Regions from separate parts of the Amycolatopsis sp. NPDC058340 genome, predicted to be linked through region 1. Evidence: riboswitches for the same ligand, from Rfam matches in the RefSeq annotation. Region 1 holds a riboswitch; the other holds the start of a gene.

Region 1 (7,932 bases):
ATGCAGGGCAGGCTGCAGGGCAAACGCTGCGCCGCCGAGTACTTCCTCGACGAGGTCGTCGAGCACGCCACCGAAGCGTGCAACTACCTCCTCGCGGTCGACGTGGACATGAACACCGTCGACGGCTACGCGATGTCGTCGTGGGAGACCGGCTACGGCGACTTCGTCATGCGCCCGGACTTCGGCACGCTGCGCCTGCTCCCGTGGCAGGAGGGCACCGCGCTGGTCCTCGCCGACCTCGAACGGGTGCAGGGCGGCGCGGTGGCTCCCTCGCCCCGCCAGATCCTGCGCGGCCAGCTCGACAGGCTCGCCGAGCGCGGTCTCGCCGCCTACGTCGGCACCGAACTGGAGTTCATCGTCTTCGACGACACCTTCGAGTCGGCCTGGGACAAGCGCTATCAGGACCTTCGCCCGGCCAACCAGTACAACGTCGACTACTCGATGCTCGGCACCGCCCGGATCGAGCCGCTGCTTCGCCGCATCCGCAACGACATGGGCGGGGCGGGACTGTATGTCGAGTCCGCCAAGGGCGAGTGCAATCCCGGCCAGCACGAGATCGCCTTCCGCTACGCCGACGCGCTGACCACCTGCGACAACCACAGCGTCTACAAGACCGGGTCCAAGGAGATCGCCGCGCAGGAGGGCAAGAGCCTCACGTTCATGGCGAAGTACAACGAACGCGAGGGCAACTCCTGTCATATCCACATCAGCCTGCGCTCGGCCGCGGGCGAGCCCGTCCTGGCGGGCGACGGCCCCGGCGGATTCTCGCCGCTGATGGAGCACTTCCTCGCCGGTCAGCTGGCCGGGCTGCGTGAGCTGACCTACTTCTTCGCGCCGAACATCAACTCCTACAAGCGGTTCGTGCCCGGGAGTTTCGCGCCGACGGCCGTCGCTTGGGGCACCGACAACCGCACGTGCGCGTTACGGGTCGTCGGGCACGGGGACTCGCTGCGCACCGAGAACCGCGTCCCCGGTGGCGACGTGAACCCGTACCTCGCGGTGGCCGCGCTGATCGCGGCCGGGCTGCACGGTATCGAGAACGAACTGGAGCTGGAGCCGGAGTTCCACGGCAACGCCTACGGTTCCGCCAAGCCGACCGTGCCGACCACCCTGCGGGAGGCCGCTGCACTGCTGGACGGGAGCGAGCTCGCGAGGTCCGCGTTCGGGGACGAGGTCGTCGACCACTACCTGAACGCGGCGAAGGTCGAGCTCACCGCGTACGACGCCGCCGTCACCGACTGGGAGAGGATCCGTGGCTTCGAACGCCTCTGAACCCCTGATCGGGCTCACGTCCTATCTGGAACCCGCGAAATTCCTGGTGTGGGAGACCGAAGCGGCGCTGCTCCACCGGGTCTACGTCGACGGGATCGTCGCGGCGGGCGGGATTCCCGTCCTGCTGCCGCCGGTGAGCACGGCACACGATCGGCTGATGTCCGCCGTGGACGGTCTCGTGCTGGTCGGCGGTGCCGACGTCGACCCGGCACGCTACGGCCAGGAGCAGCACGCGACGACGTACACGAGGCCGAACCGGGACGCGTTCGAGTTCGGCCTGCTGCGGTCCGCTTTGGACAGTGGGAAACCGGTGCTCGGCGTGTGCCGAGGGCTGCAGGTGCTCAGCGTCGCGCTGGGCGGCACGCTCGCCCAGCATCTGCCGGACACTTTGGACAGCAAGGATCACCAGCCCGCGCCGGGGATCTTCGGCACCACTACGGTGACGCTTGCCGCGGGCAGCCGCGTCGCGTCGATCCTGGGTGCCGAGACCAAGGTGCCGTGTTACCACCATCAGGCGATCGACAAGCTCGGCGACGGGCTGGTCCCGGTCGGCTGGGCCGCCGACGGGACCATCGAGGCGGCCGAACTGCCCGGCGACGGGTTCGTACTCGGCGTCCAATGGCATCCCGAACAGAATCCCGACGACATCAGGCTTTTCGAGGCGCTGGTAGAAGCTGCGAAGGAGCGCGAATGACCACCTTCGAGGTGATCAACCCCGCCACCGAGGAGGTGGTGCGGTCGGTCGAGCTGACCTCGGCCGAGGAGACCGACGCGGCGATCGCCCGCGCGCACGCGGCGTTCCCGGCCTGGCGTGCCGTGGCCCCCGGTGACCGGGCGCGGCTGCTGCGCCGGTTCGCCGACGCCGTCGACGCCGACATCGAGAACCTCGCCGCGCTGGAGGTCGCCAACGCCGGACACACGATCGGCAACGCGCGCTGGGAGGCGGGCAACGTCCGCGACGTGCTGACGTACTACTCGGCTTCGCCCGAACGGCTGAACGGCAAGCAGATCCCGGTACCCGGTGGCGTGAACATGACGTTCCACGAGCCGCTGGGCGTGGTCGGGGTGATCGTGCCGTGGAACTTCCCGATGCCCATCGCGGGCTGGGGGTTCGCGCCCGCGCTCGCGGCCGGGAACACCGTCGTGCTCAAACCCGCCGAGCTCACCCCGCTGACCGCGATCCGCCTCGGCGAACTCGCCCGCGAGGCGGGGATCCCCGAGGACGTCTTCCAGGTGCTTCCCGGCAAGGGATCGGTGGTGGGGCAGCGTTTCGTGGACCATCCGGCGGTGCGGAAGGTGGTGTTCACCGGCTCCACCGAGGTCGGCAAGCAGATCATGGCGGGCTGCGCCGCGCAGGTGAAGCGGGTGACGCTGGAGCTCGGCGGCAAGAACGCGAACATCGTCTTCGCCGACGCCGACCTGGAGAAGGCCGCGGCCACCGCGCCGTACGGCGTCTTCGACAACGCCGGACAGGACTGCTGCGCGCGGTCGCTGATCCTGGTGCAGTCGAGCGTGTACGAGAAGTTCATGGAGCTGCTGGAGCCCGCCGTGAACGGCGTCGTCGTCGGTGATCCGCGGCTGGAGGTGACCGAGATGGGCCCGCTGATCTCGGCCGGGCATCACGCGAAGGTGTCGTCCTATGTGGACGATTCCGCGCCGGTCGCCTTCCGGGGCAGCGCGCCGGTCGGCCCCGGATACTGGTTCGCGCCGACCGTCGTCACCCCGCCGGACCTGCGGCATCCGCTGGCGTCCGAGGAGATCTTCGGCCCGGTCGTCGCCGTGGTCCCGTTCGACGGCGAGGCGGACGCGGTGACCATGGCCAACCGGACCGAGTACGGGCTGTCCGGCTCGATCTGGACCCGCGATGTCGGCCGCGCCTTCCGCGTCGCGCGCGGTGTCGAAGCCGGGAACCTGTCGGTCAACTCGCATTCGTCCGTCCGGTACTGGACGCCGTTCGGCGGGTTCAAGCAGTCCGGGCTGGGTCGTGAGCTGGGGCCGGACGCTGTCGACGCCTTCACCGAGACCAAAAACGTCTTCATCAGCACGGAGGAATAAGGAATGGTTCAGCGTTTCGAAGGCCGCGTCGCCGTCATCACCGGCGGCAGCAGCGGGATCGGCCTCGCCACCGCGCGGCGGCTGGCGAGCGAAGGCGCGAAGGTCGTCATCGGCGACATCTCCGCCGAGGCGGGCAAGGCCGCGGCCGATGAGGTCGGCGGCCTGTTCGTGCAGGCCGACGTCACCGACGCCGAGCAGGTCGAGGCCCTGTTCCAGACCACTGTGGACACTTTCGGCTCGGTCGACGTGGCGTTCAACAACGCCGGTATCTCGCCGCCCGAGGACGACTCGATCCTCACCACGGGCATCGACGCGTGGGAGAAGGTGCAGAAGGTCAACCTGACGTCGGTGTACCTGTGCTGCAAGGCCGTGCTGCCGCATATGCAACGGCAGGGCAAGGGCTCGATCATCAACACGGCGTCGTTCGTCGCGGTGATGGGTGCGGCGACATCGCAGATCTCCTACACCGCGTCGAAGGGCGGGGTGCTGGCGATGAGCCGGGAACTGGGCGTGCAGTTCGCGCGGGAGAACATCCGGGTGAACGCGCTGTGCCCGGGACCGGTGAACACGCCGCTGCTCAAGGAGCTGTTCGCGAAGGACCCGGAGCGGGCCGCGCGGCGGCTGGTGCACGTGCCGGTCGGGCGGTTCGCGGAGCCGGAGGAGATCGCGGCCGCGGTCGCCTTCCTGGCGAGCGACGACGCCTCGTTCATCACGGCGTCGCAGTTCCTGGTGGACGGCGGTATCTCGGGCGCCTACGTCACCCCGCTCTGACCCCAGGCAGCTGTCCGTGAAGGCCTCCTTGAGGGACCCAGAGTCCCTCAAGGAGGCCTTCACGGACCTGGCCCAGGGTGTGCGTCACTCGTCCCGGTGGCTGGGATGGCGGCCCGCTGACCTGCGCTGTAGTCCTGACAGCGCGAGCCAGCATCCAGGACCACCCAGGAGGCCCCAGAATGACCCGGCAGATGAGCACCGCCATGCGTGACTGCATCGACCTGTGCAACGAGTGTCACGTCCGGTGCGAGGAGATGATGACGCGCTGCATGGAGATGGGCGGCGCGAAGCTCGGGATGATGATGGTGACCTGCGCGGACATGTCCCGCATGTGCGCCGACATGATGATGCGCTGTTCCGCGATGGTCGCCGACCTCGAAATGATGCGCATGTGCGCGAAGATGTGCGGCCTCGCCTCCCAGATGATGCGCATGTGCGCCGACGAGTGCGCCAAGACCGGCGACGCCGAGCTCGCCGACGCGGCGGGCATGATGACCCGCTGCGCCGAGCTCTGCGGCACGATCACCGCCGAGATGATGATGGAGAACGCGTAACTCGCGTGATCAGGCCCGTCACTCGCGTGATCAGAGGCGGAACTCACGAGTTCCGGCTCCGGACACGCGAGTGACGTCGTCGGTGGGAAGTAGACGGGCGCTGAACACGCCAGGTACGGTGTGCGCACAACTGCAGACAGGGCCGTCGAGCTGGAGCGGGAGAGCCCCCACGAACGTGGTGGGGCACCGAAGGAGCAAACTCCCCGGAATCTCTCAGGTACCCACTACCGCTTCACGCGAGGCCACTCTGGAAAGCAGGCGCGCAAGTGCGCCTCACCCAAGGTGAAAGCCACCCTCGACGGTGGTGAAACTCTCAGGTGCCATGACAGAGGGGGAGTTCCCAGCGCACCGGTCTATCCGGCGCCTGATTGAAGGAGCTCCCTTGACCAGTACGTCCTTCGACGACCGGCACATCGGCCCCTCGGAGTCCGAGCAGGCCAAGATGCTCGCCGAGGTCGGCTACGGCAGTCTCGATGCCCTGGTGCAGGCCGCGGTGCCGTCCGCGATCCGGGTCACCCGCGACCTCGAACTTCCCCCCGCCGCGTCCGAAGAGGACGCCATCGCCGAGCTCCGTGCGCTCGCCGCGCTCAACAAGCCGATGACGCAGATGATCGGCCTCGGCTTCCACGACACGGTCACCCCGGCGGTCATCCGCCGCAACGTGCTGGAGAACCCGGCCTGGTACACGGCGTACACGCCGTATCAGCCGGAGATCTCGCAGGGCCGTCTCGAAGCGCTGCTCAACTTCCAGACCATGGTCTCCGAGCTGGCCGGTCTCGCCACCGCGAACGCCTCCTTGCTCGACGAGTCCACCGCCGTCGCCGAGGCCGTCATGCTGATGCGCCGCGCGTCGAAGGCGAAGTCGAACAAGGTCGTCCTCGACGCCGAGTGCCTGCCGCAGACCATCGCGGTCGTCCGCACGCGTGCCGAGGCCATGGGCGTCGAGGTCGAGGTCCGCGACCTGCTCACCGGCCTGCCGGAGGAGTTCTTCGGCGTCGTCGTCCAGTACCCGGGCGCTTCCGGCGTGCTGCGCGGCGCGGGCTTCTACTCCGCCATCTCCGAGACCGCGAAGGCCGCCGGCGCGCTGTACACCGTCGCCGCCGACCTGCTCGCCCTCACCCTCATCACCGCGCCGGGTGAGTTCGGCGCCGACATCGCCGCCGGTTCTACCCAGCGCTTCGGTGTCCCGCTCGGCTACGGCGGCCCGCACGCCGGGTACATGGCCGTCCGCGCCGGGCTGGAGCGATCGCTGCCGGGCCGCCTGGTCGGAGTCTCGGTCGACGCCGACGGCAACCCCGCGTACCGCCTCGCCCTGCAGACCCGCGAGCAGCACATCCGCCGCGAGAAGGCCACCTCCAACATCTGCACCGCGCAGGTCCTGCCCGCCGTGCTCGCCGCGATGTACGCGGTCTACCACGGCCCGGACGGCCTCAAGCGCATCGCGACCCGCGTCCACGAGCTCGCCGCCGGGCTGGCGGGCGCGCTCCGTGCGGCCGGCGTCGAGGTGGTCCACGAGGGCTTCTTCGACACCGTTCTCGCCCGCATGCCCGGACAGGCCGAAGCGGTCGTCGCGGTCGCGCGGGAGAACGGGATCAACCTCGGTCCGGTCGACGCCGACCACGTCCGCATCGCGGTCGACGAGGTCACCACGCCCGCGATCATCGCCAAGGTGCTCAACGCTTTCGGCATCGAGAACGAGACCGAAAGCGCCCGTGCGCTGCCCGCCGGCCTCGAGCGCGAGAGCGAGTACCTCACCCACGAGGTCTTCCACTCCCACCGCTCCGAGACCGCGATGCTGCGCTACCTGCGCGGACTGTCCGATCTGGACTACGCGCTCGACCGCGGCATGATCCCGCTCGGCTCCTGCACGATGAAGCTCAACGCCACCACCGAGATGGAGCCGATCAGCTGGCGCGAGTTCGCGGGGATCCACCCGTTCGCGCCCGCCGACCAGGCCGAGGGCTACCACACCCTGGTCGAGCAGCTGTCGAGCTGGCTCGCCGAGGTCACCGGCTACGACAAGGTGTCGCTGCAGCCGAACGCGGGCAGCCAGGGCGAGCTCGCCGGCCTGCTCGCGATCCGCGCGTACCACCACGCGAACGGCCAGACCGAGCGCGAGGTCTGCCTGATCCCGTCGTCCGCGCACGGCACGAACGCCGCCTCCGCGGTGATGGCCGGGATGCGCGTCGTCGTGGTCAAGTGCACCGACGAGGGCAACGTCGACCTCGAAGACCTGCGGGCCAAGGTCGAGGCCAACCGCGACACGCTGTCCGCGATCATGGTCACGTACCCGTCCACGCACGGCGTGTACGAGAACGGCATCGACGAGCTGGCCAAGATCGTCCACGACGCGGGCGGCCAGGTCTACGTCGACGGCGCGAACCTCAACGCGCTGCTCGGTCTCGCGAAGCCGGGTGAGTTCGGCGGCGACGTCTCGCACCTGAACCTGCACAAGACCTTCTGCATCCCGCACGGTGGCGGCGGCCCCGGCGTCGGCCCGGTCGCGGTCCGCGCGCACCTCGCGCCGTACCTGCCGAACCACCCGCTGCTGGAGAAGGCCGGTCCCGAAACCGGCGTCGGCCCGATCAGCGCCGCCCCGTACGGTTCGGCCTCGATCCTCCCGATCTCGTGGGCGTACGTCCGCATGATGGGCGCGGGCGGGCTCACCGCCGCGACGCAGGTCGCCGTCCTCGCGGCGAACTACGTGGCCAAGCGCCTCAACCAGCACTACCCGGTGCTCTACACCGGACAGGACGGCCTGGTCGCGCACGAGTGCATCCTCGACCTGCGCGGGCTCACCAAGGAGACCGGCGTCAGTGTCGACGACGTCGCGAAGCGCCTGATCGACTACGGCTTCCACGCCCCGACCATGTCGTTCCCGGTCGCGGGCACGCTGATGGTCGAGCCGACCGAGTCCGAGGACCTCGGCGAGATCGACCGCTTCATCGAGGCCATGATCGCCATCCGCGCGGAGATCGACGCCGTCGCGCAGGGCAAGTGGGCCGCGGACAACAGCCCGCTGCGCAACGCCCCGCACACCGCGGAGACCCTCGTCGGCGACTGGGACCTGCCGTACGACCGCGAACTGGCGGTGTACCCCGCCGGGGTGAACCGCAAGTCCAAGTACTGGCCCCCGGTGCGCCGCATCGACGGTGCGCGCGGGGACCGTAACCTCGTCTGCTCCTGCCCGCCGCTCAACGCCTACGAGAACTGAGGCACTTGATGTCGAAAGAGACGTCCCTGCACGGAGTCCACAAAGGACTGGGTGCGCTGTTCACCG
Region 2 (7,932 bases), on a different contig from region 1:
CTGATTGCGTTCCCGCAAGGGCACCTCCAGGTGTTCGCCGAGCCGCAGCACCATGTCGCGGCTGGGCTTGGACCGGCCGGTCTCCACGAAGCTCAGATGGCGGGTGGAGATATCCGCAGAGATGGCGAGATCCAGCTGACTGATCCGGCGGCGGTCACGCCATTCGCGGAGGAGCTCGCCGACGGGGCGGCCCGCGGTCACTGTGGTCGTCACGATCACGAACCTACGGCTCCGCGCGCGGAGCCGCCATTACCTCCCGCGTAATCGACGGGACCCACCCCCGGCCGACAGAGTTGCGGCATCGGTTACCCCACAACGAAACGAGGAGACACCATGTCGGACATCCAGCGCGTCGCCGAGCAGTACATCGCCGTGTGGAACGAGACCGACGCGGACCAGCGCCGCGCGCTCATCGCCGAACTGTTCACCGAGGACGCCGCCTACACCGACCCGCTCGGCGCCGTCACCGGCCACGACGGTGTCGACGGTTTCATCGCCGGCGCGCAGGCCCAGTTCGCGGGCCTGAAGTTCAGCCTGCCCGCCGTGCCCGACGCGCACCACGACATCGCGCGGTTCCAGTGGTACCTCGGCCCGGAGGGGGTGGAGGAGCCGCTGGCGATCGGGTTCGACGTCATCACCGTCGAGGACGGGCGGATCAAGCAGGTGCTGGGCTTTCTCGACAAGATGCCCGGCTGAGCATCAGGCGAAGGCCTCCGGCGGCGGACAGGAGCAGACGAGGTTGCGGTCCCCCGCGGCCCCGTCGATCCGCCGCACCGGGGGCCAGATCTTCGATGCGGTGTACCCGGCCGGGAAGACCCCGATCTCCCTGCTGTACGGGCGATCCCACTCGCCCGCGAGGCAGCGCGCGGTATGCGGGGCGTTCCGCAGCGGGCTTCGCTCCACCGGCCACTCCCCCGCGGCGACCTTCTCGATCTCGCCGCGGATCGCGATCATCGCGTCGCAGAACCGGTCGAGTTCACCGAGATCCTCGCTCTCGGTGGGCTCGACCATGAGCGTTCCCGCGACCGGGAAGGACATCGTCGGCGCGTGGAGTCCGTAGTCGGCCAGCCGCTTGGCGACGTCGTCCACGGTGACGCCGGTCCGTTTGGTGAGCGCGCGGAGATCGAGGATGCATTCGTGCGCGACCAGGCCGTCGTGCCCGGAGTACAGCACCGGATAGTGCTCCGCGAGCCGCTTGGCGACGTAGTTGGCGTTCGCGACGGCGGTCAGCGTCGCCCGCCTGAGGCCTTCCGCGCCCATCATCCGGACATAGGCCCAGGAGATCGGCAGGATCGACGCGCTCCCCCACGGCGCCGCGCTGATCGGGCCCACGCCGGTGGCCGGGCCCGCGTCCGGCTGCAGCGGGTGGTTCGGCAGGTACGGCGCCAGATGCGCGCGGACGCCGATCGGCCCGATACCCGGCCCGCCGCCACCGTGCGGGATGCAGAAGGTCTTGTGCAGGTTCAGATGCGAGACGTCGGCGCCGAACCTGCCGTATTGCGCCACGCCGATCAGGGCGTTCAGGTTCGCGCCGTCGACGTACACCTGGCCGCCGGCGTCGTGCACCAGCGCGCAGACCTCGCGGACGGTGTCCTCGTAGACGCCGTGCGTCGAGGGATAGGTGATCATGATCGCGGCGAGGTCGTCCGCGTGCTCGTCCACAGTGGACTTAAGGTGGCCGAGGTCGATATTGCCCTCGTCGTCGCAGTTCACGACGACCACCCGCATCCCGGCCATCACCGCGCTGGCGGCGTTCGTCCCGTGCGCGCTCGACGGGATCAGGCAGACGTCACGCGCCGCGTTCCCGCGTTCGCGGTGGTACGCGCGAATCGCCAGCAGCCCGGCGAATTCGCCCTGGCTTCCGGCGTTCGGCTGCAGGGAGACCGCGTCGTAGCCGGTGATCCCGGCGAGCCAGCGCTCCAGATCCCGCACGACGGAGAGCAGACCGGCCGCGTCCTCGGCGGGAGCGAACGGATGCAGACCGGCGAACTCCGGCCAGGTGATCGGCTCCATCTCGGCCGTGGCGTTGAGTTTCATCGTGCAGGAGCCGAGCGGGATCATGCTGCGGTCGAGCGCAACGTCCTTGTCGGACAACGACCTCAGGTACCGCAGCAACGCCGTTTCCGAGCGGTGCGCGTGGAAGACCGGATGGGTCAGGTAGCCGCTGGTGCGGCGCAGATCCGGCGGAAAGCCGTCGGCGGTGTCCGCGTCAAGGGAGTCCACATCGGACACCGCGACCCCGAACGCCTTCCACACCAACGAAAGATGTTCACGGGTCGTCGTCTCGTCGCAGGCGACGGCGACGTGGTCGGAGTCCACGAGCCTCAGGTTCACCCCGAGCTCCCGTGCCGTGCCGACGATCGCCGTCGCCCGGCCGGGGACGGAAACCGTGACCGTGTCGAAGAATTCACAGTGCACGACGTCCACACCGCTCTCGGCGAGACCCGCCGCGAGTACCGTGGCCATCCGATGCGCGCGGTTCGCGATGGCGCGCAACCCTTCGGGCCCGTGGTACACCGCGTACATCGACGCGATGACCGCCAGGAGCACCTGGGCGGTGCAGATGTTGCTCGTCGCCTTCTCGCGGCGGATGTGCTGCTCGCGGGTCTGCAACGCGAGCCGGTACGCGGGCGCGCCGTCGGCGTCCTTCGACACCCCGACCAGCCGGCCGGGCAGCTGCCGTTCGAGGCCCTTCCGGACGGCGAGGTACGCCGCGTGCGGTCCGCCGAAGCCCATCGGGACCCCGAACCGCTGCGTCGACCCGATCGCGACGTCGGCACCGAGTTCACCGGGCGACCGCAGCAGGGTCAGCGCGAGCGGATCCGCGGCCATCACCACGGCGGCACCGAGCGCCTTGACCTCGGCGATGGTGTGGTCCCATTCGCGGACGACACCCGAAGCGCCCGGATACGACAGCAGCACCCCGAAGAAGTCGCCGCCGAGCCCGAGCCCGGTGATGCCCTGGGACAGATCCGCGGTCACCAGGTCGATGCCGAGCGGTTCGGCGCGGGTGCGCAGGACCTCGATCGTCTGGGGAAGGGTGTCCTCGTCGACCACGAACCGGCTCGATTTCGCCTTGCCCGCGCGGCGGACCAGTGTCATCGCCTCGGCCGCCGCGGTCGCCTCGTCCAGCATGGACGCGTTGGCGATCGGCAGGCCGGTCAGATCGGCGACCATGGTCTGGAAGTTGAGCAGCGCTTCGAGACGCCCTTGCGAGATCTCCGGCTGATACGGCGTGTACGCGGTGTACCAGGCCGGGCTCTCCAGCACGTTGCGGCGGATCACCGGCGGGGTCACGGTGTCGTGGTAGCCGAGGCCGATCATCTGGACCATCGGCCGGTTGCGGGCGGCCAGCGCGCGGAGTTCGGCGAGCGCGCCGGTCTCGGTGGCGGGTGGCGGCAGGTCCGGCGGACTCGCGGACGCACGCAGCGACGCGGGGACGGCCCGCTCGGCGAGCTCTTCGAGGGAGGCGGCGCCGACGACGTCGAGGATGCGCGCGAGCTCTTCGGCACCGGGACCGATGTGCCGGTCCGCGAAGGGGGTTCCGGATTCGAGAGCGGCCAGTGAAACGGGCTCCAACGGGGACCTCCCAAGACGCGGGGGTGGGGCCGGGACGATTGTCCTGGCCCTCCCCACTCTGTCCGTACCCCCGAGGGGGCGCCTGAGAGTTTCGCCCGAGTGTTGAGCCGGGCTTGCACCGTCGGCGGGGCCGCCAGGCTGTGACCTGGCGAACCACTTTCCAGAGGCGTCTCTTCCGCGCGGTCCAGGGTGCCTGAGAGGTTCCGGGGAGGACTTGCTCCTTCGGCGCCGAGCTCAACGGTTATCGGCTCGGTCTCTCCCGCGCGGATTCGTCGACCGCGGAAGTAGCCTACCCTGCCGCTCGCGCGGCCTCATGATCAGCCGGTGCGACGGGCGTTACGGCGCTGCGTGAGCTCGTCGGGTGTGACCGTTTCGATCACGCCGCCGTCGGCCCGCTCGGCCGGGAACTCGTGGATGGTGCCGCTGATCTCCTGCATCGCGCCGCTGACCGCGATACCGAAGACACCCTGCCCGCCCTGGAGTAAATCGACGATCTCTTCGGGCGAGGTGCACTCGTAGACGGTGGTGCCGTCGGAGAACAGGGTGACCTTGGCGAGGTCGCGGACGCCGCGCAGGCGCAGGTGGTCGACGGCGACGCGGATGTTCTGCAGGGAGACACCGGTGTCCAGCAGCCGCTTGACCACCTTCAGGACGAGGATGTCCTTGAACGAGTAGAGCCGCTGCGAACCGGAACCGTGCGCCGTGCGGATACTCGGCGCGACCAGCTTCGTGCGGGCCCAGTAGTCGAGCTGCCGGTACGTGATCCCGGCGATCTGGCAGGCGGCGGGGCCGCGGTAGCCGACGAGTTCGTCCGGGAGGGAAGAGTCGGGGAACAGCTCGCCCTGCTCGCCGTCAGCGACCGGAACGAGCGGCTCTTGAGGGCTACCAGCCTCGACCACGCCATGCCTCCCCTCGCCCGACCTGGCGGCCGGCGAACAAAGCCGCGCGGACCCACGGGAGTCCGCACCGGAGTTCCTCGTCAAGACGGATGCCCCAGACATCCGAATCACACCTTGGCGATTCACCTTCATTGACGGTAAGCGCGTCCGGCAAACCGGTCAACGCGACGCGCGGTCGGCCTCAAGCTCTTCTTGAGGCTTGTCGAGGACAGTCCCCCGTTCGGCGGCATGGTTGCCGGATTTACTCGACCGTGTTAATTTTTACTCATGCAAGTAACTCCCTCCACGCAGAGCGCCATGCAAGAGGTCCAGGCGGAGCTGGGGCTTTCGGTCACCGAGGCGGCCCGGCGGGCACAGATCATCGGGGCCACGATCGCGACGATCTCCGATCTCGGCTACCACAAGACGTCGTTCGCGAAGATCAAGGAGCGGGCCGGGCTGTCCAGCACCCGGATCATCTCCTACCACTTCACCAACAAGGCGGGCCTGATGCAGGCCGTGGTCACCACCGCGACCGGCATGAAGGACAAGTTCCTCGAAGAACGGATCCAGGGCACGACCGATCGCGCCGGGCTGCTGCGCGGCTACATCGAGTCGGAGATCGCCTTCCTCGGCTCGTACCCGGAACTGGTGCGGGTCATGGTCGAGATGGCTTCCAGCGGCTCGGACGCCGAGGGCTGGTTCATGTCGGCGCCGCTCGTCGAGGAGTTCCGGACCGGGCGGCTCGAACGCCAGCTACGCCAGGGCCAGCAGGAAGGCGCTTTCGGCGACTTCGCGGCGGACGTGATGGCGTTGTCTATCGCGCAGGCCATCGACGGTGTGGCGGCGAAGTTCGCGGCGGACCCGAAGCTGGACCTGGAACGGTACGGCCGGGAACTGGCGGACCTGTTCGTCAAGGCGACCGCGGCCTGAGTGCCCTAGGTCCCGGGGGTCGTGAGTGGCGATTCGTGTTCTAACCCGAATTGTCACTCACGAGTACTCGGCACCGGTTGTGACCGCTGGTGCGGGTGGGGCAAACGGGCGACACGGACCGGCGATTTCACGTGACCGACGGACGACATGCGTGATCAGGCGGACGACACGCGTGAGCCGATGGACGACACGCGTGTTCGGGCGGACGACTCGCGGCGGGGGCCCCTTCACGAAGTCCGTGGCCGCCGCGAACCGCATTCAGAGGACTAAACGCATATGAAGAAGGGGCGGCACCAGCAGGCGCCGCCCCTTCCGTCAAGTCTCGGGATCAGGTGTCCGCGCCGCGGAAGTCCTCCGGCGAGACCGAGTCGAGGAACTCGCGGAACTTCTCGACCTCGTCCTCCTGCTCGTCGGGGATGATGAGGCCCGCCTCCTCCAGCACCGCGTCGACGGCGTGGATGGGCACCCCCACCCGCAGCGCCAGCGCCACCGAATCGCTCGGCCGCGCCGAAACCCGGATGTCCCCGTCGAAGACCAGTTCCGCGAAGAACGTGCCTTCCTTCAGGTCGGTGATGACGACCTGCTCCAGCTCACGGCCCAGCGCTCCGATGACCTCCTTGAGCAGGTCATGGGTCAGCGGACGGGCCGGGCGGACTCCCTGCTGCTCCAAGGCGATGGCGGTGGCCTCGACCGAGCCGATCCAGATCGGCAGGTAACGCTCGCCTTCGGTTTCCCGCAGCAACAAGATCGGCTGATTCGCGGGCAGCTCCACCCGCACGCCGACGACGCGCATCTCGCTCATCGGGCTTCGCCTCCCTCTCGTGCGCACGGGCCGCAACGCTTGTCTCGACGACCAAGCGACGGTAGTCCCGACGCTACCCGTCTTCCGAGCGCTGTGCTCGCTGTCTCCGACATTCCTGGTTCGCCACTGGCAAACCCGACTCTCACGGTACGGCATAGGGTGCCGAACATTCAGGCATTGACAAGTGGCCTCACAACGGCTCCCGGTCCCCCGGAACCGTTCAACCGCCCGTGACAGCCCGTATTCCGGCTTTCACCAAGAGCGTGTGCAACGCCACGGTCAAGGCGGCGAGCTCCCGGACGACCTCGTCGCCCCGCGCCTTGGCGTCCTCGTCACGATGCCGATACACCGGGGTCACGATCTGCTCCAGCAGGCCGACCTCGCGATCCGCCGCCGCCCGGAAGGCACGCAGATGTCTCGGCTCTATACCGAATTCGGTCATCGCTTTCACGGTCTTCGCCACGAGGACCGCGTCGGGGTCGAAGAACCCCGCCGCGCCCGGGCGCACCAGACCGTATTGCCGCAGCTCAGCCAGGGTGGCGGCGTCGATGCCGGCCTGGCGGAGCAGATCTTCCTCGGTCAGCCGGATCTCGCGATCGGTCTCGAAGTCCCCGGGGGACGGCAATCCGCCGTTCTCCCCGGGGGCGTCGAGTGAAACGAGTTTCCGCGGCAGCCTCGGCATCCCCGCCTCGGGCGTGGCACCCCGATCCGCCGCGTCCAGCTGTTCCTTGATGACCTTCAGCGGCAGGTAGTGATCCCGCTGGGCGGACAGGACGAACCGCAACCGCTCCACGTCCGCCGGAGCGAACTGCCGGTACCCCGACGGGGTCCGGCCCGGCTGGACCAGACCCTCCGCCTCGAGGAACCGGATCTTGGAGATGGTGACATCGGGAAAGTCGCCGCGCAGCTGTGCCAGCACGGCCCCGATGCTCAACCCATCGCGCTGCGACGCATCCCGATCAGGCCGCCCGGCCGCCGTCACCGTGCCCCCTGGCCCCCGGATCCCGGGCCGGTCAGGAAGACCAGGCGGAACTTGCCGATCTGCACCTCGTCGCCACCGGCGAGAACGGCCTGGTCGACCGGCTCGCGGTTGACGTAGGTGCCGTTGAGGCTGCCGACGTCGATGACGACGAACTCCCCGCCTTCACGGCGGAATTCGGCGTGCCGCCGGGAGACCGTGACGTCGTCGAGGAAGATGTCGCTGTCCGGGTGCCGTCCCGCGCTGGTGGTGTCGCGGTCCAGCAGGAAGCGCGAACCCGCGTTCGGGCCCCGCTTGACGACCAGCAGCGCGGAACCCGCGGGCAGCGCGTCCACACCCTGGACGGGGGCCTCGGCAGCCGGAGGAGCCTCAGTGCCTTCGACGTCGGCCAGGAAGTCGGCCCGGAAGACAGAAGTCCGCTCCGGAGACTGCTCCGGGGGAACGCCGGGCCCGTCGTTCGTGCTCACCTGAGCTCTCCTAACGCATGTGTGTTGCCACTACTCAAGAACGTGTGGAGGTCAAACGTACCGTGCCTGATCGAATCTCCGGCCCGCGGCTCCCCCTACTCTTCCCGAAGGGCCGCGGCCTGCGGCTATTCCTTGATCAGCGCCTGGTACGCCTCGGCCTCCAGCAGGGATTCCACCGAGCTCGCGTCGTCGAGCCGGAGCTCGATCAGCCAGCCTTCGCCGTACGGGTCGCTGTTGATCAGCTCGGGCGACTCGGTCACCGCGTCGTTGACCGCGACCACCTCGCCGTCGAGC

What was found. Region 1 has a riboswitch for glycine ahead of gcvP (aminomethyl-transferring glycine dehydrogenase). Riboswitches for the same ligand answer to the same signal wherever they lie in the genome.
Region 2: linked by a shared signal. The riboswitch ahead of gcvP (aminomethyl-transferring glycine dehydrogenase) and the one ahead of gcvP (aminomethyl-transferring glycine dehydrogenase) in region 1 are both predicted to bind glycine.

Annotation. Positions count from the first base shown of each region.
Region 1 covers NZ_JBHXIB010000008.1:205,097-213,028, reverse strand. The annotation lists gene ACFWIW_RS13620 (glutamine synthetase family protein) at 1-1,272, shown strand, start outside; gene ACFWIW_RS13615 (gamma-glutamyl-gamma-aminobutyrate hydrolase family protein) at 1,253-1,966, shown strand; gene ACFWIW_RS13610 (aldehyde dehydrogenase family protein) at 1,963-3,327, shown strand; gene ACFWIW_RS13605 (3-oxoacyl-ACP reductase) at 3,331-4,098, shown strand; gene ACFWIW_RS13600 (hypothetical protein) at 4,278-4,652, shown strand; glycine riboswitch at 4,890-4,991, shown strand; gene gcvP (aminomethyl-transferring glycine dehydrogenase) at 5,035-7,866, shown strand; gene gcvT (glycine cleavage system aminomethyltransferase GcvT) at 7,875-7,932, shown strand, end outside.
Region 2 covers NZ_JBHXIB010000012.1:37,872-45,803, forward strand. The annotation lists gene ACFWIW_RS16630 (helix-turn-helix domain-containing protein) at 1-219, opposite strand, end outside; gene ACFWIW_RS16635 (nuclear transport factor 2 family protein) at 334-696, shown strand; gene gcvP (aminomethyl-transferring glycine dehydrogenase) at 700-3,579, opposite strand; glycine riboswitch at 3,750-3,851, opposite strand; gene ACFWIW_RS16645 (MerR family transcriptional regulator) at 3,897-4,478, opposite strand; gene ACFWIW_RS16650 (TetR/AcrR family transcriptional regulator) at 4,776-5,390, shown strand; gene ACFWIW_RS16655 (bifunctional nuclease family protein) at 5,719-6,192, opposite strand; gene ACFWIW_RS16660 (MerR family transcriptional regulator) at 6,413-7,174, opposite strand; gene garA (glycogen accumulation regulator GarA) at 7,171-7,638, opposite strand; gene gcvH (glycine cleavage system protein GcvH) at 7,764-7,932, opposite strand, start outside.